DNA from 3 places in the Alteromonas sp. RW2A1 genome. Region 3 is predicted to be linked to each of the others. Evidence: predicted binding sites of a transcription regulator. Region 3 holds the regulator's gene; each other region holds the start of a gene.
The links. Region 3 encodes LexA, which represses DNA repair genes until DNA is damaged. Its sites were predicted from a motif close to TACTGTATNNNNATACAGTA; they were not measured.
Positions count from the first base shown of each region.

Region 1 (10,146 bases), 1.0 Mb from region 3:
GCACAGGTAGTCGATATGCGTTCTGCCAGCGTCTTCACATGAAAACTCGACGTCATCGGTGTATTTACGGGCATGCTTTACCGCAGCTACGGCCATGTCTACCACATCATCATGAGACTTGCGTAATTTCGCACCAACGTGTATTTCCGATGTGGCAATAAAGGTATGTATTCTAAACTGTTCAGCTACGCTAAGGGCTTGGCCGCATGCATCGATATCACCGGGAAGGGCGCGGGATAGGCCGCAAATTACTGAGTTTTTGATCTCTTTCGCAATCATTTGTACTGATTGGAAATCGCCAGGTGAAGACACAGGAAAACCTGCTTCTATGATGTCTACGCCCAATCGCTCGAGCGCCAGCGCAATCTGTAACTTCTCTTTGGCACTTAGACTTGCTGGCAAGGCCTGCTCACCGTCTCGCAATGTGGTATCAAAGATTTTCACTTGATTTGTCATGACGCTCTCTCAATAGAATAGTTAAAAAAAAACCCGTGCTGTGCACGGGTTTTGTGTGATTAATCGCTGGTCGCAATCTACCCGTGCAGTCTAGCTGCCATCAGGAGTAGTGTAAGAAGAAAACGGATACGCATTTTTCAGTTATCTTTGCAGACCAAAATTTATAGCGCCAATTTAACCATGTGAGCCTTAAACGTCAACCATTGTTTACCATAATGATTATATTTTTATGAAATAGTTGATCTTGATGCCTATATTAGGATGCCTGTCCTAATTAGTGGTGGGGACTCTCTGGTTTCATGTCTTAAACGCCTGTTTGAATGCTGCTAATGCAGATAAGGAGTCTGACTTTTGACATGGTTAGTATGTTTGTACTCTTTTTGACTAGTATGAGGAAGTTGCTAAATGGATTAATAATTATTATTTTTGAATTTTTATTCATATTTTTGTTCGTGGGCGCATTGCTACTGTCGCTTAGGTAGAAAGAAGCGGCGTCGACAAGTCCTTTATTTTAATAAGGTAAAGTTCTTCCAGTTTATTTGAGTAGACAGCCGCATCTCTCTAATAGACAGTGCACGAGGTGATACTCGAGATTTGAAGTTCCAAGCATGACCTGAGCAGGCGCTCGCCATGATAGTTTTCGTTGGTTTAAGAAGAACTTTACTATCAAAAGAGCCGTGGTTTTCAAGTCCCTTTTGTTGTGACTCTCTATAGGAGTCTTCATCGTGAGGGCTCGCCTGCTTCTCGCTTTGATCAGCTTCCTGACTGTTTCCCCGATTGATTCCATCAACTGTAAACCAACCGTGTTTATTCAAATGAACGACATCATCTACCAACATCGTTTTGTCGATAGCGTCTAATTCAAGGTGAATACCTTCGATGGTTTTTATCAATACAGGAACAATTAATCCATAATCTGCGTGTTTTCTAAACCACTGAGCAGTTGCGTCGGTGTCTTGAGGTAAACGAGGTGCTGCTTTAGGCTGCTTGGCATACCAGCTTCCGTTGTATGTGTCGGTAGATAGAGGCGTTGGGTTAGTGACAAAATATCGAGCGACGCTTCTAATGTGATGAGGTAATCCGCCGATTCGGCGTTTAAGAATAGACGCATTAGTGATCCCGCTGTGTGCAATAAACAAAAGCTCCCTTTCGTACAGCGCCGTACACACTTCAGAAAACTGTGCGTGATTTCCACCCAGTTCGCCTAAGTCGTTAAAAAAACCTGATTGTGTTTTTGGCGGATGACTGTTTGTGCTCACGTTAACATCGCGTTTTGACTGTCTCTGCACTAACCGTATCAAGAATATGAGAAGCTAGCCACTTCTAGAAACAAGAATTAGTCTTTGTTTGAGAATAACCATCCCTCAGCGCCCAATTAAAATTTGCCCTCAGTTGCACTAAAAACAAAAAAGGCGTTAGTACAAGTAGCACTAACGCCTTCTCAAAGGTAGAGCCTGTCTACTCTCGTTGAGCTATATTAGGCAACGCTTTACTGACCTTTTATTTCAGAAAGGCCTTTATAGGTTGCTGCACTACCAAGCGCTTCTTCGATACGTAGAAGTTGGTTGTACTTAGCGACACGGTCAGAACGGCAAAGAGAGCCAGTTTTGATTTGACCTGCAGCAGTACCTACCGCTAAATCAGCAATTGTCGCGTCTTCAGTTTCGCCAGAACGGTGAGAGATAACAGCAGTGAAGCCAGCGTCTTTCGCCATCTTAATTGCATTAAGCGTTTCTGTTAGCGAGCCAATTTGGTTGAACTTGATAAGGATTGAGTTACCAATACCGTTATCGATACCGCGCTTAAGAATTTTGGTATTAGTTACGAACAAGTCATCGCCAACAAGCTGTACTTTGTCACCAATCTTCTTCGTTAAGCTCGCCCAGCCATCCCAGTCGCTTTCATCTAAGCCATCTTCGATAGATACAATAGGGTATTGTGAAGAAAGGTCGGCTAAATAGTCGCCAAACGCTTCAGAATCGAAGCTCTTGTCTTCACCAGACAACACATACTTACCGTCTTTGTAGAATTCAGACGCGGCACAATCTAGCGCAAGAGTAATGTCTTCATTCATTTTGTAGCCAGCGTTTTCAACGGCTTGCACGATAACAGCAAGTGCCTCTGCATTTGAGCTAAGGTTAGGTGCAAAACCACCTTCATCTCCTACTGCGGTGTTAAGACCTTTCGCTGAAAGTACTTTCTTAAGCGCGTGGAAGATTTCAGCACCCATACGCAGTGCTTCTTTAAAGCTTTTCGCGCCAACTGGCTGAACCATGAATTCTTGAATATCAACGTTGTTGTCTGCGTGCTCGCCACCATTGATGATGTTCATCATAGGCACCGGCATTGAGTATTGGCCAGACGTACCATTTAGGTCAGCGATGTGCTCATAAAGTGCAACGCCTTTTTCAAGCGCGGCTGCCTTTGCAACTGCAAGAGACACAGCCAAAATAGCATTAGCGCCAAGAGTCTCTTTGTTTTCGGTGCCGTCTAAGTCAATCATCACCTGATCGATATCAGACTGTGCAAGTGCGTCTTTGCCTAGCAGCGCTGGAGCAATTGCGTCGTTAATAGCCGCTACTGCTTTAGTTACACCTTTACCAAGGTAACGAGACTTGTCGCCGTCGCGCAGTTCTAATGCTTCGCGGCTACCAGTAGATGCGCCAGATGGTGCAGCCGCACGACCCATTACGCCAGACTCTAAGTAAACGTCTGCTTCTACAGTTGGATTACCGCGTGAATCTAAGATTTCACGTCCGATTATGCGACTAATTTTCGCCATGTTATTTCCTCAACATTTGATGTGGGAACGCAACGGGAAAGCGTTCCCTTTATTAGAAACTAGTGATTTTCTTTTTGATATTTACCCGCGGCTTCAACAAACCCCTTAAACAATGGGTGACCATCGCGAGGTGTTGAAGTAAATTCAGGATGGAACTGACCAGCGATAAACCAAGGATGGTCAGGTATTTCTATAACTTCTACAAGTCGTTTGTCAGTGGACAAACCACTTACCTTAAGGCCTGCAGCTTCGATTTCATCGCGTAAGTTGTTGTTCACTTCGTAGCGGTGACGGTGGCGCTCGTAAATTTCAACGTTCCCATAGATCTCATGCACTTTAGTGCCTTCAATTAAATGGCACAGCTGGCTGCCCAATCGCATTGTACCGCCAAGATCTGATGTTTCAGTGCGTGTTTCGGTAGTTCCAGCAGCGTCTAACCACTCCGTGATTAAACCTACTACAGGATATGCAGTTTCAGGGTCGAATTCAGTACTGTTGGCATTGGCCATGCCTGCAACGTTTCGAGCAAACTCAATAAGTGCAACCTGCATCCCAAGGCAAATACCTAAATATGGAACTTTATTTTCTCGGGCGTAGCGAGCTGCTGCAATTTTACCTTCGATGCCGCGTTCACCAAAACCGCCGGGCACTAGGATAGCGTCTAGCTTTTCAAGTATTTGCGTTCCTTTACTCTCCACATCTTGAGAGTCGATATGGTGAATGTTGACTGTCAGTCTATTTTTAAGGCCTGCATGCTTTAATGCTTCGTTTACCGACTTATAAGCATCGGGTAATTCAACATATTTACCAATCATGCCTATATTCACTTCGGCAGTTGGGTTGGACTCTGCGTAAAGTACTTGTTCCCATTCAACTAAATCAGCTTCTGGGCAATCAAATCCGAAGCGATCGACAACAAGCTGGTCCATGCCTTGTGCTTTAAGCGCAGCTGGAATGCGATAAATACTATCCACATCTTTTAACGAGATAACCGCTTTGTCTGCTACGTTGGTGAAAAGCGCAATTTTAGAGCGTTCGCTGGTAGGTAGTGCACCTACAGAGCGACACACAAGAATATCTGGTTGAATACCAATTGAGCGCAATTCTTTAACCGAGTGCTGAGTGGGTTTTGTTTTCACTTCACCTGACGCAGGCATATAAGGCACAAGTGTTAAGTGCATGTACATAGCACGCTCGCGACCCACCTCAGTACCTAGTTGACGAATGGCTTCTAAGAAAGGTTGTGACTCAATGTCACCTACGGTACCGCCCACTTCTACGATGGCAACGTCATGACCTTCAGCACCTTCAATAACGCGACGCTTAATTTCGTTAGTAATGTGCGGAATAACCTGAATGGTCGCCCCCAAGTAATCGCCGCGACGCTCACGTTTTAGTACTTCTTCGTAAACACGACCTGTAGTGAAGTTATTACGCTTAGTCATACGGGTGCGAATAAAACGCTCGTAGTGACCAAGATCAAGGTCTGTCTCTGCACCGTCATCGGTAACAAATACTTCACCATGCTGTATAGGGCTCATTGTGCCCGGGTCGACGTTGATGTAAGGGTCGAGTTTTAACATGGTAACGGTGAGACCGCGAGCTTCAAGAATTGCGGCCAGAGATGCTGCTGCAATACCTTTTCCAAGCGATGAAACTACACCACCAGTGACGAAAATATAATGTGTCATGCGAAACCTAGAACGTTAGGGTTGTATGGTAAATATAGGCCGATTTCAGAAAGAAACCATCTACACTTTGGACGGGGCGATAGTATACGCAAAACCATGTAAACAGACAATCTATTTGCCCACATGATGTGCAAATTTACGCCAGATTTACACCAAGTTTAGGCCAGTTGTGACCTAAACTTGGCCTTGCGGCTAAGACTGACTTAAGCGCTTTAAGGTGTATATAAGGTCGAGAGCTTGCCGCGGAGAGAGTTCATCGGGAGATATGTTCGCTAGAGCATCGACAGCAGGGTTGGGTTTATCTGGAAACAGCAATTCTGCTTGGCCTTTTGGCTTTGCGTTTGATGTAGCCTGTGATGCAGCCTTTGATGTAGCTTTCGATATACTTGCTGCCTTATCGGGCGCACTCTCTTCCCCTTGAGTCATAATATGAGAAGACTCTAATGCCGCTAGCTTAAGTTGAGCCGCTTGAATAACCGCTCTTGGTACACCAGCTAACTGGGCTACCTGTAGCCCGAAACTCTTACTTGCTGCTCCTTCTGACACCGTGTGCATAAAGCGGATAGTATCTTCAAACTCAACAGCATCCAAATGCACGTTGACCACACCTTGCTGTGTGTCTGGCAGCTCGGTTAGTTCAAAGTAATGGGTAGCAAAAAGGGTATAGGCATTAAGCTGTTTAGCAAGGTAACTTGCACATGCCCACGCCAGTGATAATCCATCGTAAGTACTCGTACCGCGACCAATTTCGTCCATTAACACCAAAGAGTTTTCTGTAGCGTTGTTTAAAATATTGGCCGTTTCTGTCATCTCGACCATGAAGGTTGAGCGCCCTGACGCAAGATCATCAGATGCACCAATACGGGTGAAGATACGATCTAATTTCCCTATATGCGCTTGCTGAGCTGGAACGAAACTACCTATGCACGCTAGCAGAGCAATAAGCGCTGTTTGACGCATGTAAGTAGATTTACCACCCATGTTCGGGCCCGTAATTATCAGCATTCGCCGAGCGGTATCTAGTTGCAGTGGATTGGCGATGAATGGTGTTTTCATTACATTTTCTACAACAGGATGGCGCCCTTCCTCATAAGTAAGTGCACACTCGTTACTGAGCCTTGGCCTGTGCCAATCTAAAGCAATTGCCCGTTCGGCGAAACAACACAAAACATCGAGTTTTGCCAGTGCCGCGGCACTGTCTATTAGGTTATTTAAGTGCGGCGTAAACTCATCAAATAGTGCTTCGTACAGCTTTTTCTCAAGTGCAAGCGCCGCGCCTTGACTGCTAAGCACCTTGTCTTCGTGCTCTTTTAGTTCTGGGGTAATAAAGCGTTCGGTATTTTTAAGCGTTTGACGACGGATATACTCCGATGGTGCATTTGCGCTGTTGGCGCGGCTAATTTCTATAAAAAAGCCATGTACTCGGTTGTATCCTACTTTAAGGGTAGAAATACCAGTACGCTCTCTTTCTCGGCGTTCCATTGCCTCAAGATAGTCAGTAGCACCCTGAGAGAGGGCTCGCAATTCGTCTAATTCTTCGTTGTAGCCAGGTGCTATGACGCCGCCTTCTCGTATAATTACCGGCGGGTTATCAATAATGGCGTGATTGAGTAGTGTCTGCAGCTCGGGATAAGTGCCGACAGTTTGGCTGATTTGCCTTATTTGCCCCGTTTCATAGCGCGATAATGCGTCGTGTAAATCAGGTAAAGCGTTAAACGCGTTTTTTAATCTGGCAAAATCTCTAGGCCGTGCAGAGCGAAGAGCTAAGCGTGCCATGATGCGTTCGATATCACCAATGTGTTTTAGGGCGCTGCGAATATCGTCAGGGCTATCATCAATAAAGGCGTCAACGGCGTCTAATCGACTCTGTAGCTCATGTTGGTCGGTAAGCGGCGAGTGGATAACCCGTTGTAACAGGCGACTACCCATGGCCGTTGTGGTAGTGTCCATTACACTAAAAAGCGTGTTTTCTTGACCGCCAGATAAGTTATGGGTGAGCTCTAGATTGCGTCTGGTAGCCGCATCTAGCTGAACGCGGCTGTCCTGCTGTTCTGTTTGTATTTGTCTAATATGAGGTAGGGCGGTTCGCTGGGTGTCTTTTACATATTGTAATACGCAACCCGCTGCGCCTAAGCCTTTGGTGATACCTTTAAGTCCGAAACCATCGAGGGTTTTAGTTCCAAACTGTAGATTAAGCTGCTCATCTGCGGTATCAATATCAAATTCCCATTCAGGACGTCTTCTTAATCCTTTTCGGCTCTCAATGAGTGAGAGTTGCTCGAAGCCTTCTGGATAGAGCAGTTCGGCTGGATTAACCCGCTGTATTTCCGCTAATAAATTTTCATCGTTATCGCATTCAAATACTACAAAGCGCCCACTAGTAACGTCCAGCGTGGCTAAGCCATAATGCATAGAGTGGCCACACACTGCGGCTAATATATTATCTCGCCGCTCTTCTAAAAGCGCTTCGTCGGTAACCGTACCTGGTGTGACAATACGCTGGACCTGTCGCTCTACTGGCCCTTTGCTGGTAGCCGGATCGCCAACCTGCTCACATATCGCTACCGACTCCCCCATTTTAACCAAGCGAGAAAGGTAACTTTCTACCGCATGATAGGGTACCCCAGCCATTGGGATGGGGTCGCCGCCAGATTTACCTCTGGCAGTTAACGAAATGTCGAGGAGTTCTGCGGCTTTTTTGGCATCATCAAAAAACAATTCATAAAAATCGCCCATGCGATAAAACAAGAGAATATTCGGATGCTGCGCCTTAATCGTAAGGTATTGGCGCATCATAGGAGTATGTGATTCCAAAAAACGACCTCAATAGATTTGTTTACGGTGTTAATGCGTATGGTAACAAATAAATGATAAACTCTCCGCTACCAAACACGCTGATGATAAATTGACATGACTACGCCATTTTCAACCGATTCCGAAACAAAAACCATATCTTTAACGATTGATAGCGCGTTAACTACTCAAGTGATGGCTATTGGCGATGTATTGCGTGATAAAAAGTGGACGGCATCGACTGCAGAGTCGTGTACAGGTGGAGGAATTGCGTTTGCTTTTACTAGTGTTGCAGGCAGTTCAGACTGGTTTAATCAGTCTTGGGTTACTTATTCGAACGCGGCTAAAAACTGTGAGTTATCGGTAAAAAGCGAAACGTTGGAAAAATATGGCGCTGTCTCCCAACAGACTGTAACTGAAATGGCGGCGGGTGTTCAAAAGCGAAGCGGTGCAGAACTAGTGATAACGGTTAGCGGCATCGCCGGGCCCGGTGGCGGTAGTGAAAGTAAGCCTGTTGGCACTGTGTGGTTCGGTTTTATATGCGGTACGCATGCACAGCAAGTAAAACAAGTATTCAGTGGCAATAGAGATGATGTTCGCGGTCAAGCGGTGGAGTTTGCTCTCAATTATGCATTGAAAATGCTTAGCGAAGTGTAACTGTTGAGCAGCCGCAAACATGAATATTAAGCTTGTTTGTAAAAGTTTTAGTATCAGCTAGACAGCGGTTAAATGTCTTTTTGTGTTGTACCGTTTTGCAAGACAAAATAATTAAAACACTGGTTGAAACTGTATGCTTGTACAGTATAGAATGTGTGTGGAAGTTGTTAGGGTATGATTATAGAAGTTCTTGTTTAAAAATTCGTATTTAAAAGTGCGTTCATAAAAGCAAGTAGCAACCTATTGGGAATAAATAAAGCGCGTAAAGTAATCGCTAAACAGCATAACAAATTACAGGCGAGTAAGAACAAGTAACAGCGGTCTCACTCCCACCCGTGTCCATATAATTAAAGATGTGACGCACCAAAGATCAAGCATAGGCATAGTTAAGATGACAGATCAGAATAGAAGCAAAGCATTAGATGCAGCGTTATCCCAAATTGAAAAGCAATTTGGTAAAGGCTCAATTATGAAGTTGGGCGAGAACAAGACAATGGATGTAGAAACCATTTCTACGGGCTCGCTTGGGCTAGACGTTGCGCTTGGTGCTGGTGGATTGCCCCTAGGCCGTATTGTTGAGATTTACGGTCCTGAGTCATCGGGTAAAACAACGCTTACACTTGAAGTTATTGCTGAAGCTCAGCGTCAGGGCAAAACTTGTGCATTCGTTGATGCAGAACACGCACTTGACCCAATTTACGCAGAAAAGCTTGGTGTTAATATTGATGAGCTACTGGTTTCTCAGCCAGACACCGGTGAACAAGCGCTGGAGATTTGTGACATGCTGACACGCTCTGGTGCTGTAGACGTTATTGTTGTCGACTCTGTAGCAGCGTTAACACCACGGGCAGAGATTGAAGGCGATATCGGTGATTCACACGTTGGTCTTGCGGCGAGAATGATGTCGCAAAGCATGCGTAAAATTACAGGTAACTTGAAGCGCTCGAATACAATGATGATTTTCATCAACCAAATTCGTATGAAGATTGGTGTTATGTTCGGAAGCCCTGAAACAACGACAGGTGGTAATGCACTTAAGTTCTATGCGTCGGTACGTTTGGATATCAGAAGAATTGGTTCTGTTAAAGAGGGCGATGAAGTTGTTGGTAACGAGACTCGCGTAAAAGTTGTTAAAAATAAGATTGCTCCTCCTTTCAAGCAAGCCGAGTTTATCATCAAGTACGGTGAAGGTATTTCTAAGCATGGCGAATTGATTGATTTAGGTGTTAAGCACAAGCTCATTGATAAAGCAGGTGCTTGGTATAGCTACAACTCTGATCGCATTGGTCAGGGTAAAGCAAACAGCATGCAATTTTTGAAGAACAACCCTGAAGTTTCAAATGAAATTGAAGCAAAGTTAAGAGAATTGCTTTTGCCTAGTAAGGTTGCAGTAGATAATAGTGAAGACGTAAACGAAGAGTCGTAAGTACGAACTTTATCCAAACTGACTATTATCAATGAGATTCATTTAAAAACCCGCCTTTAAGCGGGTTTTTTGTTTGCCCAGCGAAGCTGGCAAACCCGTCAGGTTGAAAGAAACCTGAATCACCCTGACTGAGGGGAAGATAATCCGAATGGCAAGGGCGACTTAGCAAGTGATATGAAGTATGCAGGAGCCGTATACGAGGCCCGTACGTACGGTTCTGTGAGAGGGATGAGGCGCAAGCCTCACCCTACTCGATATGGCCAGTAAACGAAAAACGGCTTTCAGATAACACATTTGCTAACACTTATTATTGGTAGTTATCTTGCGTGAGCTAAAAATTA
Region 1 is NZ_CP018031.1:933,398-943,543, forward strand. Features, by position in the region: gene leuA (2-isopropylmalate synthase) at 1-456, opposite strand, end outside; gene BM528_RS04195 (hypothetical protein) at 963-1,715, opposite strand; gene eno (phosphopyruvate hydratase) at 1,946-3,238, opposite strand; gene BM528_RS04205 (CTP synthase) at 3,298-4,929, opposite strand; gene mutS (DNA mismatch repair protein MutS) at 5,122-7,725, opposite strand; gene BM528_RS04215 (CinA family protein) at 7,840-8,379, shown strand; gene recA (recombinase RecA) at 8,771-9,805, shown strand.
Region 1: recA (recombinase RecA) is a predicted target of LexA. The motif match lies at 8,507-8,526, and genes of this name have one in related genera.

Region 2 (10,146 bases), 1.8 Mb from region 3:
ATGACTTAATAGTTGGAGTTAAATTAAGGTCTTCGAAGAGTTGCGTAATAGCAATTTCGCTTAATTCAGCACCAACCACTTCGCAGCCTTTAGAGAGCAACCAAGCAATATCTTTTGTTTTTCCACATAAAGGAACAAAAATACGTTTTTGCGTTTTCTCCGAAGAGGCGCTTTCGTTAACTAAAGCTTCACTTTCAATCGTATCGCTTTTTACATTAAGCAGGACATGGCTATATTTGACAAGAAGGGCGTTTCCTTCGGGTTCATGAAATCCGATTTCATTTTTATTCCACTTACTATGCCAGAAGCTATGCTCCATTTTTGTACTCCATTTCGAAAAGCGCGAGTAATCAATAATACTGCTTCGCTAAAAAACGTTGGCTAAACGCTTTTACAAATGCTTTAAAAGCCCAGTCTTCCAATAAGCGCAAACTTAGCGCAGACCATATACCTATGCTCAGACGTTCATTCTTTAACTGTACAACATCATTATTCCCAATGACTAGCGAGATAACCTGCCATTGAAACACACTGAAAAACAGAATTATGACTACAGGAAAGTCGATACCCAGCTTAATTATCTAGACTCTATAAATCTACTCGTCTAGCGGGGTGTTAAAATCTTCTGAAAGCTCAAAGTCACCTTCAACAGATGCGACTTTGTTATCTTCAAATTTTATGATCATTTGACGTTGGAAATCGTCGCCGCGATCCTTCATTCCACGCTTCATATCATATACATAATACCAAGTGTCGTTATCGAAAGAGTCTTGAACAACAGGATTACCAAGAACATAAATTACTTGCTCTTTCGTCATATTAATACGCAACTTTTCTACGTCTCGCTGATCCAGAAAGTTACCTTGGGGAACGTCGATTCTAAAAATCCAGTTTGAGCAGGCCGTAGTCGTAAATGTAATGCCGAGAATAACTATAAGATGGTGCAACTTCATGCGTATATAAGTCCAGTATTGCCTTTGTTAGTGCCTAAAGGCTTCCAAAATTAGGAAGCCTCAGCTGTTTTATTGCAAGCGCGAAGGCATGCTACATTGACAACTATGACCAATCAACTGCATTTTAGTTCGATGTTGCGCTTTTAAGCAGCTCTTTTGCGTTCGCTAACGCAGACTTGGTTACTTTGTCGCCAGCCAGCAATCTTGCTAGTTCGTCAATACGGTCTTGTTTGGTAAGCGGAATCATTTGAGTTTCTGTGCTTTCGCCATCGGTGATCTTAGTCACAAACAGCTGATTATGTGCCTGCGCCGCTACTTGCGGTAAGTGGGTTACACACATAACTTGTGATTGCTTACCCAGTTTGCGAAGCAGCGCACCAACAATAGACGCTGTAGGGCCACTTATTCCCGTATCTACCTCATCGAAGATCATAGTAGGCGTGGCATGACTATCACTTGCGATAACTTGAATTGCCAGGCCAATTCTCGACAATTCACCGCCAGACACTACTTTTTCTAGCACGTCAGCATCTTGCCCCGGATTGGTAGATACTTTGAATTCAATAGTGTCTAACCCTGATGGCGCAGGTTTTTTTAGTTCGTCGTAACGGATGTCAATGCACACCTTTGCATGGGGCATATTCATTTGTTGTATTTGCGATTCTATATCTCCCGCGAAGGCTTTAGCTGCTTTAGCACGGCTTTCTGATAAGCCTTTGGTGGTAGTAAGGTAGTGCTGTCTTGCATCTTCAACGTCTTGCTCTAGAGTTTCAAGCAAGCTTTCCTGCTCACCTAGTGAAGCATACTCTGCGGAAAGTGTTTGGTGATGCTGAGCTAACGCTTCAGGCATTACTGCGTGTTTGCGAGCTAACTCCATTGCTTTTGAATACCGCGCTTCCACTTGCTGCAAACGCAGCGGGTCAATTTCTAGCTGATCGCAATATCCACGCAACTCGCTCGCTGCCTCCTCCACTTGAATAGAGGCTTCATTTAAAAGCGCTATAATTGGTGTCAAGCTGGCATCGTGGGCTTCAAGCTCCGCTAACTTTTCTATACTACCTTGAATAACACTAAGTGCATTGCCTTCATCATTCTCGTACAGGTTGTAAACGCTTGTTTGAGCCTGCTCTAATAGGCTTTGACCGTTGCTAAGTCTTTTATGCTCTACTTCTAGCTCTTCAAACTCACCATTTTCAATTGCAAATTCGTCAAGTTCTTGCACCTGGTAAGTTAAAAGTTGTAGACGGTCTTCACGCTGCTGAGCTTTCGCGCGCAACTCATCTAGTGTTCTTTGCTTGTTTTTCCACATTGTGTAGGCGGTTTTTACATCATCGAGCGACTGATTATGGCTGGCGTAACTATCTATAAGTTGGCGCTGATAATCTTCTTTTAACAATTGCAGGTGGGTATTTTGCCCATGAATTGAGAGTAGCGTTTGCCCTAGACCTTTAAGCTGCTGTAACGATACTGGAGTACCATTGATAAATGCCTTAGAACGACCTTCCTTTGATATAACGCGGCGCACAAAACAACTGCTGTCATCCTCATCTGAGGTGAGCTCGTGTTCATCTAAAAATGCCTTTGCACTGGCATTATCAACCAGTGAAAAATGTGCCACTATTTCAGCTTTAGCGGAACCTTTTCTAACTGCGTTTGCGTCTGCTCGTTCACCTAGGCATAAGCTCAATGCATCGATGGCAATAGACTTACCCGCCCCAGTCTCACCCGTCACAGCAGTAAGACCATTTTCAAAATGAACTGAAAGTTGTTTTACAACAGCAAAATTTGATATCGAAAGATTCGCTAACATAACCACACTCTAATAAAGTTGAACATGATGATATATACAGTACTTGTAAATATATACAGTATTTTTGAGATGTAAAGTACAGTCGAATGTAATCTGTCGATTTGCTGAATCAGGTTTGACTAAAATTCATTGGGAGCGCTTTGTTTAGGGGGCGTTGTTAATGAAAAAAGCTAACGAGAGTAATGGGTTGCTAAAAAAACGCATAAATAAATAAATGGTTATGCGTTTTTTTAGGCGCGTGCCTAGCCATACAGGTAAGGCTATACAGCGGCTTTAGGGTTGGGTCCGTACTTATTATCTTCAGAGCTATCTTGTGCGAAAAAGATTATTAAAACAATTGTCCCAATGATCGGGATAAGGTTAAGTAACTGCCACCAACCACTGCGCCCTGTGTCATGAAGTCGTCTAGCACCAACACTCAGCGAGGGTATAAGTAAAGCTAGTGAGAAAATTGCAGTGAGGGCTTCAGAACCAAGAGCATAGGAAATTGTTGCACAAACTACGTAAAAAATAATGTAGAACAAGAAAAACATCCAGTATTCGGTGCGCCTTGCGCGTCCTGTAAAGTCTGCATAATGTTTAAGCGCTTTAGTGAAATATTCCATAATGTAGAATTCCTTTGAAATGATTTGTAACTTCGATGGTTTTGCTCGAAATGACCAAGACCAATCGATGGTCTGTACTCGAGCACTTTTTTATTTTTGTTTTTGTACATCCTTATACCGGATGTAAACAACAATTACTTGTAGGTATTTTCGTGTCGAGGGAGGATTTTGATAACTAAATCATCGTCATCCATGACCATAACAACTACTTTCATAAGTAGCGTACTAGGTTTTTATGTTTCGGTCACTCTAAAGATTTTAAAATGCTCATAGGCTTCTTAAAGAGCACTAGAAATGGAGTGGAGTGAGAATCGAGAAGAAAATTGAAGTTATCTCTATAATGAGGAAAAAAAGCGAACATAAAAAAGAAGGCCGAGATGGCCTTCTTTCTAAATCGTTTGCAATAAACTTTTATTGCACTAGATCACCGCGCTAAAGATTACTGCGCTAGTTCGCCGCTGCCTGACTCAAGGTGGGCGCGCACAAACCACTGGAACTGCTCTAGTTCAGCGAGTTGGCCGGTAATCATGTCCTCCGACACGGGGTCTAGATCACCGAGGGTTTCAATTGCGCTGCGATGGTCTCCATTTACGCCATCATATACCTTATCAAGTGCTTTAAGGTGATCGGTTACCAAGCCCTTGCCTAAATCGTAATCATTCCATGAGCGACCGTCTACTATGGCTTTTGGTGTACCTTTTGGTACTCCGCCTAGTGTGGCAATACGTTCAGCAATGGTGTCGGTCATTTCGCGAACAGCATCCACCTGCGGATCTAGCATTTCATGCACACCAATAAAGTTTGGACCCACTACATTCCAATGAATATGTTTCAGGGTTAACTGTAAATCTAGAAGCGCTACTAAACGCTGGTCCAACGTTTTAATTGTTGTTGCTGCAGACTCGTTGTCCATACCTGGTGCAGTAAATTTAATATCGTTGTTACTCATAATAATAACTCCTTATTATCGCTTTAGTAATTAGGCCTCGGTCGACTTTAATTAATAACGCTTTACTGATGAAAGTGTTATTACTCAATGCTGTCGACACATCGAGAAATCCTAGCTTGCCTAAGGTGTTGCAACGGGTATGCCGTTATGTGCGAAAATTATAAGTTGCTAATATAATTGAGGATTTTGAGAAAGGTTAATTTTTCTTTATTTTTCAATGTCATACATCTGGGAAAAAGATGCAGAAGTGTGTAAAAAATGCAGTATTCTTTACATTTCATGCATGATTACACACGTCTGGCTAAATGCTTGGAACAGAGATCGATGAGTTTGGAACACAGCAAAATGCTAGTACAGCTTGCTGCCCCATCCTAATTTCTGGCGTAACACATTAAAGTAGCTGTAGCCTTTAGGATGGACTAAATGCAGTTTGTCTGCACTCTTATTTATTCTAATTTCGTCGCCGGGTAATACGGGTAAAACAATGTGGCTATCACAGCTTACTTGCAAAGAATCACTGTTAACTTTTGACACCTTCATTGAAACCTGACTGTCTGCATCAACCACTATAGGACGGCTGCTAAGTGTGTGAGGGAACATAGGTACTAATGTGAGCGCATCCAGTTTTGGCATAATAATGGGGCCGCCGGCAGACAGGGAGTAGGCGGTAGAGCCAGTTGGCGTCGCTACAATAAGTCCGTCGCTTCGTTGGCTAAAAACAAACTGTTCGTCTATGTATATTTCAAATTCCATCATGTGTGCTACTTTGCCATGATGCAGCACCACCTCATTTACGGCCGCGCTGTTACTTTTGAGTTTTTCATGACGGTAAACGCCCACCTCTAAAAGAAAACGTTCTTCAACAAAACATTCACCGTTAAAGATATGGTCAAGCTGCTGAATAATATCGTCGGGATGAATATCGGTTAGAAAGCCTAAGTTGCCTCTATTGACACCCACTACATGAATATCGAATCGAGCCAGTACTCGCGCAGCGCCCAGCATGCTGCCGTCGCCACCAACAACAACTGCAAGGTCTGCCTCTTTGCCAATGACAACAAGATCGCAGCTTTTTAGGTCGTCTGTTTCGAGTTCATTAGCAATACTTTCCTCAACCAATAGTTTGCATCCTTTGGCGAGAAAGTATTCGGCAAGAAGGTTAAGACTATCGTGAGTGGCCTCGTGTTGAGGTTTTCCAATTAAAGCAACGGTTTGGTAGGGCATGGAACGCTAATGTCCTCTCATTTCCAATGGTTCGGACATTAGCACAAGTGTTTTGTAAAAGGGAAGTTTTACCTTGCCGTCCAGCCCCCATCTAAGGTAATTGCTTGACCCGTGATATTTTTCGCACTGCCAGTCATTAAAAACGCAGCAGTATCGGCCAACTCCTGCACTTCTATAAATTGTTTTTTAGGCATGGGTTCAAGCATGATTTTTTTCACAACGTCTTCTTCAGTCATGTTGTTCTCTCTGGCCTGTGCTGAAATTTGTTGTTCTACCAAGGGTGTCTTTACATAGGCAGGGCAGAGAGTGTTAATGGTGATATCAAACTCGCCGGTTTCAAGGGCAACTGTTTTTGCTAAGCCCAATAGGCCGTGTTTTGCCGCTACATAAGCCGATTTAAAAGGCGAAGCAACAAGAGAGTGGATGGAACCAACATTGATAATTCGACCAAAGTTTTGCGCTTTCATTGCTGGCAAAAACGCTTGCGTTGTAAGCGCTGGGCCAACAAGCATAATGTTGATCAGTTGTTGCCATTTTTCTGCGGGAAAGTCTTCTAGCTTTGAGACATGCTGAATACCCGCGTTGTTAATAAGAACATCAACGGTTAACTTGCCTAAAACCTCAGGTAGCGATGCAACTTGGCTTGCATCGCAAACATCTACAGCTACAGCGCTGGCGTTGCCATCGTTCATACTGCCAAATTGACTTGCAAGCATGGCTGCAGTTTCCTGAGCAGCATTTTCGTTAATATCTGCCACAATAACGTGGTGTCCTTGTTTAACCAATGACTCGGCAATCCCTAAACCAATACCGCTTGCTCCACCAGTTATAAATACCGTACGTTTATTCATTGCTGGCGTCCTTTGTTGTTAATTCTGCCTGATTCGAAGTGTGTAAAGACTTCAGCAAGTCACTAACTGCCTTAATTTGATCGCCATCGCGATTGGCATAATCTGGCGAAGCATACCCCCACCAATCCCAACAACCCTGTGGGTTAAGCGGCATAAACAAGGATTTTTTAGTTTGCGGATATAAGACAACCATATTGTTATCGTCGGCCCAGCGGTTCAATCCTGTTTGGGTCGCGTAAGCATCACCCACCGCATCTGCATATTGATTACACCCGTGAAAGCTAATGTGAGCGCGACAGGTTTCGCCACTCGCACAGTTCTCTGGCACGTAAACAAATCCCTCACTGGCCAAAGTTTTGGCATTGCTGCCAGCAATGTCTTTTTGGCTAATTGTGTGTAATTCACCTGATAGTGTGTCGTCGGCCGCTGCTAGGTCATCAACCAAATGATTTAGCATGTCGCCAGCAGCATCATAGTCGCAATTACCAATAAAGGGGCTTTCCGATGTAGTGCAATCGGTACCACTGCTTTTCGTCGGGAATAGGTGTGCAACCGACATATCATTGACATATTTGATATGTTGAATGTCTGTCCACATTTTGTATTGTTCGAATAAGGCATCGCTTACTTCAGAGGCTATTCGAGTATCTAATGTTCCATGGAATAACCACACTTTGGCGTCTTTCATGTTGCTTAATGCGGCAATTTTTCCTTTCTTTGCATAATCTGTGGCTTGTTTAGTCAGCTCTTCTACATTGGGCAGCGTATCTGTTTTATTAACACACTGAGCTAAAGCGGTTGTTATATCGCCTTTTGCGCAGAAATAAGGCCCGGCTGCCAAAATGCCAACACCTTTCACCCAATCGCTATGCGCTAGCTGAAACTGCGTGGCCATGTAGCCACCGGATGAAAGCCCAGATACAGTGACCTCGGTTAAATCTAAATTTAATACCGGCACTGCCTCTGTAGAGCTTTGCCCGTATAAAGAAGCTGAAAAACACAGGCCACCTATAACAGCAGCTTTGATAAACATGTTTTTTTTCATAAGAATCCTTTACTCATTTTCCAAAAATTGGCGAATAGCGACTGCCTGTTTTGATATGTTTGCTACACCTTCTAAATGACCTAACGAGCCCTTGAGTTCTGTGTAATCACTGGACATTTCACGTGCTTCTAGCTTCTTGTGCACATCTTGAGCTAAATAGGGCATAAGTAATAAATCTGAATCTGCCGGAATAAATAACGTTTTTGCTTTTATTGCATCAACACCTGCTTCTAAATTGTGTTGATGCCCCGCGACAAACAGTTGGCATGCTCTTACAAGATAGAGTAAGTGGTTGGCATCCATTTTTGCACTGCGAGCCGCAGCGCGTTCCTGCAGCCAAGTGGTAACAGAATGATGATTGTTAATACTCGCCAATGGTTTAGACTCTAAGTTATTGAAGCCTAGCATGTTTCCCTGTGCGTTAAAAAATTCAGGGGTTAATGCATTTTGCGTTATCAACATCAAAGAAGCGGTTAACCCGTCAGAGGGTGGCTTGTCTGGCGAATAGTTACCGTTCTTCCAGTTACTATCAAGCCTTATCGGATTTGCCCAGTGTTCCAGTGCGGCAGTTGTCCAAGCATCGCTTTCACCTGCGCCGATGACCGACACCATTCTAGGTACCCAGTTAGGATAAGCACTTGCCCAGTCGATAGCCTGCATTGCGCCCATTGACGGGCCTACAACGGCATGAAGTTTCGAAATGCCTAAACTTTCAAGCAGAGCTTTTTGCACGTTAACAAAGTCTCTAATGGTCACTACAGGAAAGTCGAGTCCGTAAGGTTTTCCGGTCGATGGATTTATTGAAGCCGGACCGGTGGTGACCACGTTGTCATCGTAGGCATTCAAATTCACTAAAGTGTCAGCACTAATTACATAATAGTGGTTGGTATCAATCGCTTTTCCTGGCCCGATAATACTATCCCAATAGCCAGGCGCCGCGTCACTCTTACTGTATTTTCCGGCAGCGTGGGATGAGCCTGAGAAATAATGCGTTATAAGAATAACATTATTTTTGTTCTCACTAAGCGTGCCGTAGGCTTCCCAGCCTACTTTTACATCCTCAATGGTTTTTCCACCAAAGGTTGTAAAGCTGTCCATGCGAAAGATCTGTTTTTCAACAAGTAAGGTTTCGCTCTCTTGTTGGTTATGCACCTCAGCGTTTTCTGTTGCCAACGTTGGGCTTGAGAAAAGCAATACTGCGACTGAAACAAACGCGAGCCCAGGCAAAATAGCCGGTTTCACTGTCAACGTTCTTCCCGCTTTGCGATGTAGAAGCACAGTTCTACAACCAGACATAAGCTGTTGGAGTCTACAAGAGACATAATGCATCGTTAATATCCTTTTATCTCATTCAATTCTTTAGGCTGACATTTTTGGCATCTATTTTTGGTTCTTAGGGAGTTTTAACTAAAAAATACTAAATAGACCAATCGCGACAGCCAAACCAATTAGTGGCACTACTACCGTCAATGCCCCCACTGACCAGTAAGCAGCCTGATGGGTTTCGTGACATATTGCCCTAATGGTAGTGACCACGTACCCATTGTGTGGCAATGAATCTAACGCGCCTGAAGAAATAGAGACAATTCGGTGCAGCTGCTCTGGCTCAACACCTTGATCTAAATAGTGAGGTGCAACAAGGGGGAGGGCGATGGCCTGTCCGCCAGATGCACTTCCTGTTAACCCCGCAATAACGCTAACAGCAATGGCCGCTCCAATTAACTCATTACCAGGGATTTGAGTCATTAGCGCCACGGTTTGCTGAAACGCGTCGGTATTTTTCGCAATCGAACCAAAGCCAACCACCGCGGCAGTATTGCCGATGGCAATAAGTGCACCTGTTGTGCCGGCGTTTATAGCCATCGACAAGCTATGGAAGTATTTAAAGTTAATCGCCAGTAAACACAATACGCCACCGCCAAGCGCTAAAATTAGTGCTAGCTGTGCTAGTTCCTCGTGAAATAAGAACGAGATAACTAACACCACGACTAACGGCAGAATTCCGGTAAAGGGGTGGGGTAAATCCCGTTCCCGAATTTCCGGATCGGTATCTCTTGCCACGAAAACCTCACCGTTGTTCACGGCTTTTCGAATCATTTTTGCTAGCCACCAGTAGCCAAAAATAGCCATTAAAATGGCAACAACTAAGCTCACTTCCCAAGCAGCAAAAGGAGACGTACCCAGATATTTAATCGGGATCCAATTTTGAATTTCCGGAGAACCAGCCGATGTCATGGTAAAAGTTACCGAGCCAAAGGCCATCGCTGCGGGAATAAACCGTCTCGGAAGGTTGGCATCTTTAAATAAGCTTACCGCCATGGGATAAACGGAAAACGCTACGACGAACACGCTCACACCGCCATAAGTCAAAATAGCGCATGCTAACACTACGGCGAGTACTGCTTGTTTGTAGCCAATTTTCGAGATTATCCATCGAGATACCGAATCAGCGGCCCCTGTATCTTCCATGAATTTGCCAAAAAGCGCTCCCAGCAAAAACATAAAAAACCAAGACGCAATGAAACCTGAGAAACCACTCATGTAGGTTTCTACAAAGTTTACATCACCGGTAAAAACCGCGATGTTATTGGTTAGCGCAACAACAAGGGCACACAAAGGGGCGGCGATAAACAGGTTCATCCCACGAATTGTTAATACAATAAGTAGCAGAAGCCCGCCTACCAAGCCAATCATACTTAACATAGTTAT
Region 2 is NZ_CP018031.1:1,688,882-1,699,027, reverse strand. Features, by position in the region: gene tmpT (thiopurine S-methyltransferase) at 1-319, opposite strand, end outside; gene BM528_RS07645 (outer membrane protein assembly factor BamE) at 597-953, opposite strand; gene recN (DNA repair protein RecN) at 1,078-2,763, opposite strand; gene BM528_RS07635 (DUF805 domain-containing protein) at 3,024-3,368, opposite strand; gene dps (DNA starvation/stationary phase protection protein Dps) at 3,808-4,317, opposite strand; gene nadK (NAD(+) kinase) at 4,666-5,541, opposite strand; gene BM528_RS07620 (3-hydroxybutyrate dehydrogenase) at 5,610-6,392, opposite strand; gene BM528_RS07615 (extracellular catalytic domain type 2 short-chain-length polyhydroxyalkanoate depolymerase) at 6,385-7,437, opposite strand; gene BM528_RS07610 (E22 family MetX-like putative esterase) at 7,447-8,766, opposite strand; gene BM528_RS07605 (GntP family permease) at 8,845-10,140, opposite strand.
Region 2: recN (DNA repair protein RecN) is a predicted target of LexA. The motif match lies at 2,805-2,824, and genes of this name have one in related genera.

Region 3 (10,146 bases):
TGCTAAACGCTGCTGTTTTTCGACCATACGCTCCAGTTGCCAAAATCCCAGGCCACACATCGCCGCCACACTCACTGCGGTGACTAGCCAAGGAAATAAAAACTGAAAACGTTGTGACATACTTAACAGCTCCAACCAAAACAAATAAAAAAAGAAGAGATGGTTATGTTAATAAAAGTAATCCTTGTCGCCCTGGTGTTATTTATGATTGTTAATCTCTTTATGGCCATGCGTGTGATGATGAAAAACGATCCTAAAGATGGCCCTATGAGCAAATATATCGGCCGAAGGGTACTTACCTCTGTCATCATCGTTGTACTTATATTGATAGCTATTGGAACTGGGTTAATTTCGCCAAACCCTAGGCCTTATTAGGGCTTGGCGACTAGCTGCGCTACAACACGTAGACGAAAATAAACAACATTACCCACACCACATCAACGAAGTGCCAGTACCAGCTTCCTGCCTGGAAGGCAAAGTGCTCTTTTGGCGTGAAGTGGCCTTTCAACACCCTGAAGAACATCACAATTAGAATGATAGTGCCCAAGGTAACGTGCATGCCGTGAAACCCTGTCAGCATAAAGAAAGTATTACCGTAAATGCCCGATTGCAGAGTTAAGCCCAAATCGCGGTATGCATGGATGTACTCTTCAACCTGCAAAAACAAGAATCCACAGCCAAGTAAGATAGTCGCACCTAACATAAGAGTGAGCTGTTTGCGCTTATTTTGCTCCAAACCAACATGTGCGAAATGCAGCGTCACTGAGGAGACAAGCAAAATAATTGTATTAATAGTGGGCAATCCACCTGGACTCATTTCTTGTGTGGTAATACCGCCTGGGGTGTTCACCAGTGGCCACATGGCCTCGAACCCTGGCCAAAGCACTTCGTTTGTCATCGCATTATTTGAATCACCGCCCAACCATGGAACAGCGATAAATCTCGCGTAGTAGAGTGCGCCAAAGAAGGCTCCAAAAAACATCACTTCAGAAAAGATAAACCAACTCATGCCCTGTCTGTAAGAGCGTCCTAACTGGTCGCTGTACAGTCCAGACATAGACTCATCTATTTGGTTTTTAAACCATCCTATTAGCATAACTAATAAAACAACAATCCCTGCTAGCAGCACATAGCTGCCATAACCACTTTCGCCCTTCGTTGCCTCAACCACAAAATTGCCGGCACCTACTGCGATTAAAAACAGAGCGACCGCCCCCACAATGGGCCACGGACTTTGCGCGGGTACATAATATTTTTGATATTCTTGCTGCATCATTTTCTCCTTATCCCAAACAGACTATTCGCCGCTTTGTAACGACGGATCCATAAAAGGATTCGGTTTAGTTGTTAGATCACTCGCTCTCGCGGTGACGTCATAGAGTGTGTACTGCAATGTAAAAAACGTAATATCTTCAGGTAGCTGTGGGTCTACATAAAACTGCATAGGCATATAGGCTTCTGCCCCCGCCTGCAATGGCTGCTGATTAAAGCAGAAACATTCGGTTTTATTGAGATATATGGCTGCAGTGCCTGGCGAAACCGACGGTATAGCTTGTGCGATAATATTGCTCGATGCCGGATTTCGCACGTAAAACGACACCGTGTTCAACTCACCAGGGTGTACTTTTATACGTTTGGTTTCTGCTCGAAACTCCCACGGCATTCCGGTATTAGTGCGAGTAATAAATTCAACGGTAACCTCTCTGCTTTCATCAATATCGATAGATTGATAAACCGCTGCAGTCCCCTCTGTCTTGCCATTTATGCCAGCAATGTCGCAAAAGACATCGTAAAGCGGCACTAACGCAAAACCGAATCCAAACATACCAATAACAATGGCCACTAATTTGACCACCATCTTATTGTTCGCACTTGCTTGTGTCATACACTGTGCCTCCGCTTGGAATTCTATTTCTTAGTCTGCCAGGGGCCATTACTAATAGCCCCGTCTCAGTCTAAGTTCGAAACACTATTTAACTACTGGTGGCGTCTCGAATGTGTGATAAGGCGCAGGAGAAGGAATTTCCCACTCGAGCCCTTCAGCTCCATCCCATACCTGTGCCGATACTGGCTCGCCTTGTTTTTTGCACGCTTTAATTAATAGCGCTAAGAAAATAAGTTGAGACAACCCAAAGGCGAAGCCACCTAGACTTATCCATTTATTGAAGTCTGCAAATTGAAGTGCGTAGTCTGGAATACGACGAGGCATCCCCGCCAAACCAACAAAGTGCATAGGGAAGAACAGTACATTTACCGAAACAAGAGAGCACCAGAAGTGCCACTTCGCCAGTGTGGTGTCGTACATTTTGCCCGTCCATTTAGGCAGCCAGTAGTAAACAGCAGCCATAATGGAGAAGACAGCACCAGTAACCAGTACATAGTGGAAATGAGCGACCACGAAGTAGGTATCATGATATTGGAAATCAACCGGTGTTATTGCCAGCATGAGTCCCGATAGCCCACCAATAGTGAATAGCACGATAAACGCAATAGCGAACATCATTGGCATTTCAAAGGTAAGCGACCCTCGCCACATGGTGGCTACCCAGTTAAATACCTTCACCCCCGTGGGAACGGAAATGAGCATGGTGGCAAACATAAAGAACATCTCCATGTAAACCGGCATACCTGTGGTAAACATATGGTGAGCCCAAACAACAAATGACAGTAATGCTATAGACGCTGTTGCATACACCATTGAGGCATAACCAAATAGCGGCTTGCGGGAGAACGTAGGGACTATTTGAGAGATAATGCCAAACGCTGGCAGTATCATAATGTAAACCTCAGGGTGTCCGAAGAACCAGAAAATATGCTGGAACATAACGGGGTCGCCACCACCGGCCGCATCGAAGAAGCTTGTGCCAAAGAATTTGTCGGTCAGTACCATAGTGACTGCACCTGCTAACACAGGCATAACTGCAATAAGCAAGAACGCAGTAATTAGCCAAGTCCATACAAACAGCGGCATTTTCATCCATGTCATACCAGGCGCGCGCATGTTAAAGATAGTTACGATAACGTTTATCGCCCCCATGATTGAGGAAATACCCATAATATGAACAGAGAAGACGAACAGTGCTGTAGAGTCGCCACTATAGGTTGTTGATAGTGGGGCATAGAAAGTCCAACCAAACGCCGGACCGCCACCTTCCATAAACAAGGAACTAAGTAGAATTAAAAAGGCGCCTGGTAAAATCCAAAAGCTCCAGTTGTTCATTCTGGGAAGCGCCATATCTGGTGCCCCAATCATCATTGGAATTAACCAGTTTGCCAGCCCGGTAAACGCAGGCATTACGGCACCAAACACCATAATTAACCCATGAACAGTAGTCATCTGGTTAAAAAAGTTTGGCTCGACAATTTGTAACCCAGGCTGAAACAACTCAGCTCGAATAACCATTGCCATAGCACCGCCCACCAAAAACATGATGAAAGCGAACCATAAATACAATGTACCTATATCTTTGTGATTCGTAGTGAACAGCCAGCGCGTAATTCCCTTCGGTATATGGTCATGATGATCGTGGTCATCGTGATGCACAGAGGTATCTGGCGAAATTACTTCAGTTGCTTTACTCATCATTCGCTCCTAGTTTCCAGTTGCTAAAGCGTTGACATCTTTAGCCTGAACCATGTCACCGGTGTTATTGCCCCACGCATTTCGCTCGTAGGTAACAACCGCTGCAATTTCTTTAAGGCTCAACATCTTGCTAAACGACTGCATCGCCGTTCCGGCCTTGCCGTGAAGCACAATTTCAATGTGCCCAGTTTGATCTTCCAGTGCCATTTTGCTGCCTTTAAGCGCTGGGAAAACGCCCGGCAGACCTTCACCATTTGGCATATGACACGCTGCGCATGTGGCGTTGTAAACTCGCTCACCTTCTGTCATAAGTTCATCCATTGACATATTCATCGATAGTAAGCGCTGTTCTTCTTCTTTCGCTTTACGTGCACGATCTTCCTGCTCACCCATCCACGCGTCGAACTCCGCTGGTTCCTTTGCGATAACCACTACCGGCATATAACCGTGGTCTTTACCGCACAACTCCGCACATTGGCCTCTGTAAACGCCTGGCTCGTTAACTTTTGCCCAAGCTTCATTAATAAAGCCTGGATTAGCATCTTTCTTCACCGCAAAGTCGGGTACCCACCAAGAGTGAATAACGTCGTCCGATGTGATCAAAAATCGCACCTTTTGCCCGGTGGGAATTACTAAAGGACGATCTACCTCTAATAAGTAATTGTCGGTCTTCGTAAATTTGTTTTGAATTTGCTCACGCTGAGTAGCAAGCAAAGAATAGTATTCAACGTCACTGTCCATGTACTTGTAATGCCACTTCCATTGAGATCCTGTCACTAGAACGGTCATGTCAGCTTCAGAGGTATCTTCCATGGCAATAAGCGTATTGGCAGCGGGTACGGCCATAAAAATAAGGATGAGGAATGGAACCACCGTCCATGCAATTTCTACTTTTACATTTTCATGAAAGTTTGCTGGCTTGGCGCCTCGTGACTTTCTATGTAAATACATAGAAGCAAACATAACTCCAAACACCACCACGGCAATAGCTACACATATAAAGAACATGAGCATATGCAGGTCGTATACTTGGCCACTTATGTCAGTAGCACCGCGGCGAAGATTAAGCGAAGATAATTCTTCTGCGGCCTCTTGCGCGAAAAGGAATTGAGAAAAGAACAAAAATGGAACGCTAACACACCATTTTGACATTGCGATCTTTAGTGATTTCACTCAGCACCTCCGTAATGGCAGAGCCATTAACGCCAAATGTTATTTTGCGCAGTCTCTACCAAGTGGTTTGTGAACGATTAACTCAATACATCAATTTGTAAATTGAATTCAAAGTCATTGTTATTATTTTGTTAAAGCTTGTATAAGAATTGCGCAATAATAGCGTTCCGTCTAGTCTTTTCTGTTAAAATTTTAATGAAGAGGTCAAAATTTAATCTAAGCAGAATTTCGTGGTCGTTACTCAAATAGTAAGCAAAGTGCCACAGATGGGGGATAACAGAGTTATAGGGAGTAGATTTTTGGAGTGATTGGTTGTGCAGGTTATTGCCATTTAATTTCTTAAAATCAAACGCTAAGCGGCAAATATTGAATAAATTTTGAGCAGAGCTCGTTTAGCAACACTCTCGAAACCAGCGCAAAACCATCTTAACTGGCGCTTAAAGATTTACGCCTAAAATGGTATATCAATGATATTTATAAGTACTGAAAGTTGTAGCTTATACAGGAGAAATAGGGGAGATTATTAGACTTAAGTGCTAAAAAAAGCGGCTATCATGCCGCTTTTAATACAGTAAGGTAAAAGGCTACATCCAGTCAGCGTTTCTAATAACGCCTACAGCAATACCTTCAATCGCGAAAGGTTCGTTTGCTAAATCAACTTTAATGGGTGAAAACTCTTCATTTTCAGCGTGAAGTAGCACTTCTCGGCCACGCTTTTCCAAACGTTTTACCGTTACATCTTCATCGACTCTGGCCACAACAACCTGACCATTGTGCACGTCGGTGGTGCGATGAACGGCTAGTAAATCGCCGTCGAGTATGCCGATATTTTTCATACTCATGCCGTTTACACGCAATAGAAAGTCAGCGTGAGGCTGGAACAGAGCAGGATCAACTTTATAATGAGACTCTACGTGCTCTTGAGCAAGAATTGGTTCACCGGCAGCAACTCGCCCAATAAGCGGTAAACCTTCTTCTTCGGCTATTTCATCTTCTATCGGAATGGTTAACTTGATACCACGAGATGTACCGGGAAGAATTTCAATCACGCCTTTACGCGCAAGGGCCTTTAAATGTTCTTCAGCGGCATTTGCCGATTTAAAACCTAAGTGACGGGCTATTTCTGCACGCGTGGGTGGCATTCCCGTTGCTTGCATATTAGATTTAATAAGTTCTAAAACTTCTGTTTGTCGAGCTGTGAGTGGGCGCATAAAAGACCTGTCTGTCCATACAGTTCCTGTAAGTATATACACCTAAATTCAAATAACAAGCGCTGACGGGCGCTACAGACAAAAAATCGGATTTAATACCGACCATTTAACGTATTCCAGGTTGCCAGCATACCTGATTACGCCCAATGGACTTAGCTTCATAAAGTGCCTGATCTGCAACAGATAGGTAAGCACTAAAGTCAACCTCGAAAGAATCCATCGTATAACTCACACCAGTACTGATTGTTAGACTAATACGGTCCGCTTTATAATTAAACTGAGCTGAATTAATTGCATCCCGCAGTCTTTCAAAAATCAAATCAGCGTCTTTTGGGGTTTTGTCTACCAATACAATAGCGAACTCTTCACCGCCTAACCTTGCCACAACGCCATGCTCGTTGCAGATGGATTGAGTAATGTTTGCGATCTCTTTTAAGGCGTAATCGCCGGCATCATGTCCGTAGGTATCGTTAATGCTTTTGAAGTAATCTATATCCACTATCGCCACAGCAGTCTGCTTGTGTGTTTGAGCAATTCTATTGCACTCATCTAAAAAAGAGCGCCTGTTGAGAAGCCCCGTAAGGGGGTCTGTCATTGCCAGCTTGCGCAGTCTTTCTTCAGCATCAGCTCTCGCTCGCTCTAAATCAACGGCATAGAAAAGGCCAGCTCAGGCATCTACAAATGGCTGGAAAAATTCGGCATCAGAGGGTTTGTAACTCTCAAACTTATTCGCTAAACCTATCATACCGACAACTCTATCTTTTATCTTAATCGGTAGCCCTAGAAATCGGTTTATTCGAGGATGACCTTTTGGCGTTCCTCTTGATGCAGGGTGGTTTATGGGCGAATTAGCAATAATCACCTCACCTGAAACAATAACTTTCCCAAATAAGTTGTCGAAACTAGTGAAATATAGATTTCTGTTTTTATACTCCGAATATTGAGAAAAACTTTCGCTGTCCCAAACAATTTCAGAAATAGCGTGTATAAACAGCTTAGGCTCAGTATCTTGGTCTTGCATTTGTGCAATAAAAGCAAACTGACTATCAGATAAATCTATAAGCTCGGGCAGTACTGTCTGACACGCTAATGTTAAATCATTGCTTTCCAAGTATGACGCGCGAGTTTTGTTGATAAACTGCAGCAGCTGAGTTTTTTTCCGCTCAAAAATCTCACTTTCCATTCTCCGCGTAATGTCGCGGTGGATACCCGCTATGCGGATGGGCTTTCCATTTGTGTCGCGCTCTACTATTTTTCCGTAAGACTCGACCCAAACCCAACTGCCATTGGCATGTTGCATTCGAAATGAAGTATTAAAAACTTGGCTTTTTCCTGCAATATGGTCTTCAAGATGCTGTTCAAATTGCATCAGGTCGGCGGGGTGGATGAGCTGTCTTGTGTACCTGTAGCTACTGTCGTAGTACTCATAATCAATACCAATAATTTCGCACCAACGCTTGTTTACCTGATTAACATTCGCTTTCAGGTTCCAATCCCATGTGCCTAACTCCGAGGCTTCTAGCAGCAAGCGCATACGCTGGTTGGTTTCGTTTAGCTTGTCTTCTACATATTTCTGATCGCTAGTGTCGAATAAAAATGCCTGTACTGAAACCAAACTACCATCGTCGTTAAAGCTGGCAGTAGAAATCATACTCACCCATATGGTGCGGGTGGGAGCAGACACCTTCAGCCTGCACACATGGCTTTCTACCCCTTCCATGTGTGCCTGCATCGCAAACGTGAAATCAGCATCAGACTGATCGCACATTAAATCAATTAGCTCGATATTCCCGTTTAACAGGTCGGCCGCCTCTGCACCTAACACGGCGCGGGCATTTTTAGAGATGTATACAAGCTTTAAAGAATTAGCAAAATTCCATGTGGCCAGCACAATAGGCGACTTTTCAATAAGCCCATGCTCGCGTTTAAGCATCTCATGCTCTCGGGACAAAGCAATGTGTTTGCTAACTAAAGCGCCTATCCTTTTTAATAAAGTAAGGTTCTCGTTCTCAATCTTTCTAGGTTGGTTGTCAATTAAACACACCGCACCAATGGTCTCACCATCAACATCAATAGGAGTACCCGCATAGAAGACGACTTTATTGTCGTTAATTAGAATGGGATTGCGGGCAAAGCGCTCATCCTCATTAGCATCAGATACGACTAATGCTTCGCCTGAGTCGACTACGCGATTACAAAACGCATGCTCCCTTGGAATAGTTTTAATATCTGTACCGTGGCATGCCTTAATCACTTCTTCATGCCTACCTACAATTCCAAGTAACGCGATAGGTACATTGTATGCTTCAGCTAGCAGCGTCATTAAATCATCAAGATCTAAATTAAGTTCGCTATTTAGCATGAATGCATCAATGGTTTTCAGTCGTTTGCTGTCGTCCAAGTTTAACGTCTCTTAGGCGGATTCTATTATAAAAGTAGTTAGTTATTGGCTAAATACCAGTTTATAAGCCCAGCAATTAGTCTTAACCAAACCGCTGTTGTCGTTAGTTAAAAGTTTGATACGAGTTTTGGGTAATAAAGGTGCGCTTTTCGCTATTCATTGGCACTATTTTTCACTAGCATAGCGTTATTGTAAAACAAGCTGTTTGTCATTCATGGAACATTCAACACCGCTCGAATTTTTGCCTTTTAGCGAACAATTGTCGCCCTATTTTAATTCTATAAATAGAGAATGGATCACATCGATGTTTGTTCTTGAACCTGTTGACGAAGGTGTTATTTCTCGTCCTAAAGAATTTATTATCGACAAAGGCGGGTACATTTGGTTTGCTAAACACCCTACCTTAGGCATAGTTGGCACATGTGCCCTGGCGAAAAAGTCTGATGGCGTATTTGAACTCACCAAAATGGGAGTTGTGTCCAACGTTCGCGGCTTAAAGGTAGGAGAGAGGTTATTGCAGCATGTGCTGACTGAGGCACCTTCTATTGCTTTCAATACATTATTTTTATTGACCAATAAAGACTGCGAAGCCGCCATCCATTTATACGAAAAAAACGGATTTACGCATTGCGCCGACATTATGGATAAATACGGAAGCGCCTACGAAAGATGTAATGTTGCTATGCGCTATATTCGTTAAATTTGCGCCCATATTCGATACGTAAACCGAATGCTTAGGCTGCCCTTCACCAGCCTAAGTAAAGGAACGTAAACTCGTTGTACCACATCCCGTTTACGCGTTTAAAACAAGACGCCACTGGTTTTGTGATACACTATTACCGTTTTTATTTCATAGGATGACAGAATTCATGTCGTGGATGCGCAAAGCCTTTTTATCGGTATTTCATTATCCTGTTAAGTTGCTCGTCAAAGCACACAGTATTCCGGTGAATGTCGATTCAGAGCTTGGTATTGATAAAGAAAAGCCGATGGTATATTTGCTGCCAACTAATTCGGTGACCGACCAGCTTGCACTCAAGATGTCGACAGAAGCACTAGGGCTTCCCGATCCTACAGCAACACTTTCCCTAGCAGGTAGAGAGTACCCATCAACACTTTTCTTGAGAAAAACGCAGCCGCTATTCCGCTCAAGTGCAGATAACACTGGTATTGCCGATGTGTTCACCGACTTATTTCATCTGCACAGAGATCATCAAAACCTAGACCTTCAGGTGGTTCCTGTATTTGTGACCTGGGGACGAACGCCAGGTAAAGGTAAACCGGGTTTAGGTGATCTAATTACGTATAAAGCGGCACCCAGCTGGCTTCGAAAATTGTTTATTGTACTGTTTTTAGGCCGCGACAATTTTATCAATTACTCAAAAGCGGTTTCTGCACGCACCATGGCTAATCAGCACGGGAGCGATCAAAGCATAGCGCAAAAACTTGTAAGAGTAGCAAGCACTCACTTTCAGCGTAAGCGCCAAAGTATGACGGGCCCCACGCTTTTAGAACGTCAGGAGCTCAACAATAGTGTGTTAGGTTCTGATGCAGTTCGCAGGGCGATGGCGGAAGAGTCTCGCGGCAAAAAAATCTCTCACGAAAAAGCCAAGGAACGCGCCAAAACATATATCACTGAAATTGCTGCAGACTATCGCGAAGGGCTGATTAGATTTGGTGACAGAATTCTTACCCGTATTTGGAATAAAATTTATAACGGTATCAGCGTGGGTCACGCAGAACGAATTCGAGAGCTGGCTGCTAACGGTCATGAAATT
Region 3 is NZ_CP018031.1:4,053,165-4,063,310, forward strand. Features, by position in the region: gene BM528_RS17890 (SURF1 family protein) at 1-120, opposite strand, end outside; gene BM528_RS17895 (DUF2909 domain-containing protein) at 166-375, shown strand; gene BM528_RS17900 (cytochrome c oxidase subunit 3) at 395-1,276, opposite strand; gene BM528_RS17905 (cytochrome c oxidase assembly protein) at 1,298-1,885, opposite strand; gene ctaD (cytochrome c oxidase subunit I) at 1,970-3,583, opposite strand; gene coxB (cytochrome c oxidase subunit II) at 3,593-4,735, opposite strand; gene lexA (transcriptional repressor LexA) at 5,341-5,967, opposite strand; gene BM528_RS18925 (GGDEF domain-containing protein) at 6,074-6,577, opposite strand; gene BM528_RS17925 (GAF domain-containing protein) at 6,635-8,368, opposite strand; gene BM528_RS17930 (GNAT family N-acetyltransferase) at 8,583-9,068, shown strand; gene plsB (glycerol-3-phosphate 1-O-acyltransferase PlsB) at 9,238-10,146, shown strand, end outside.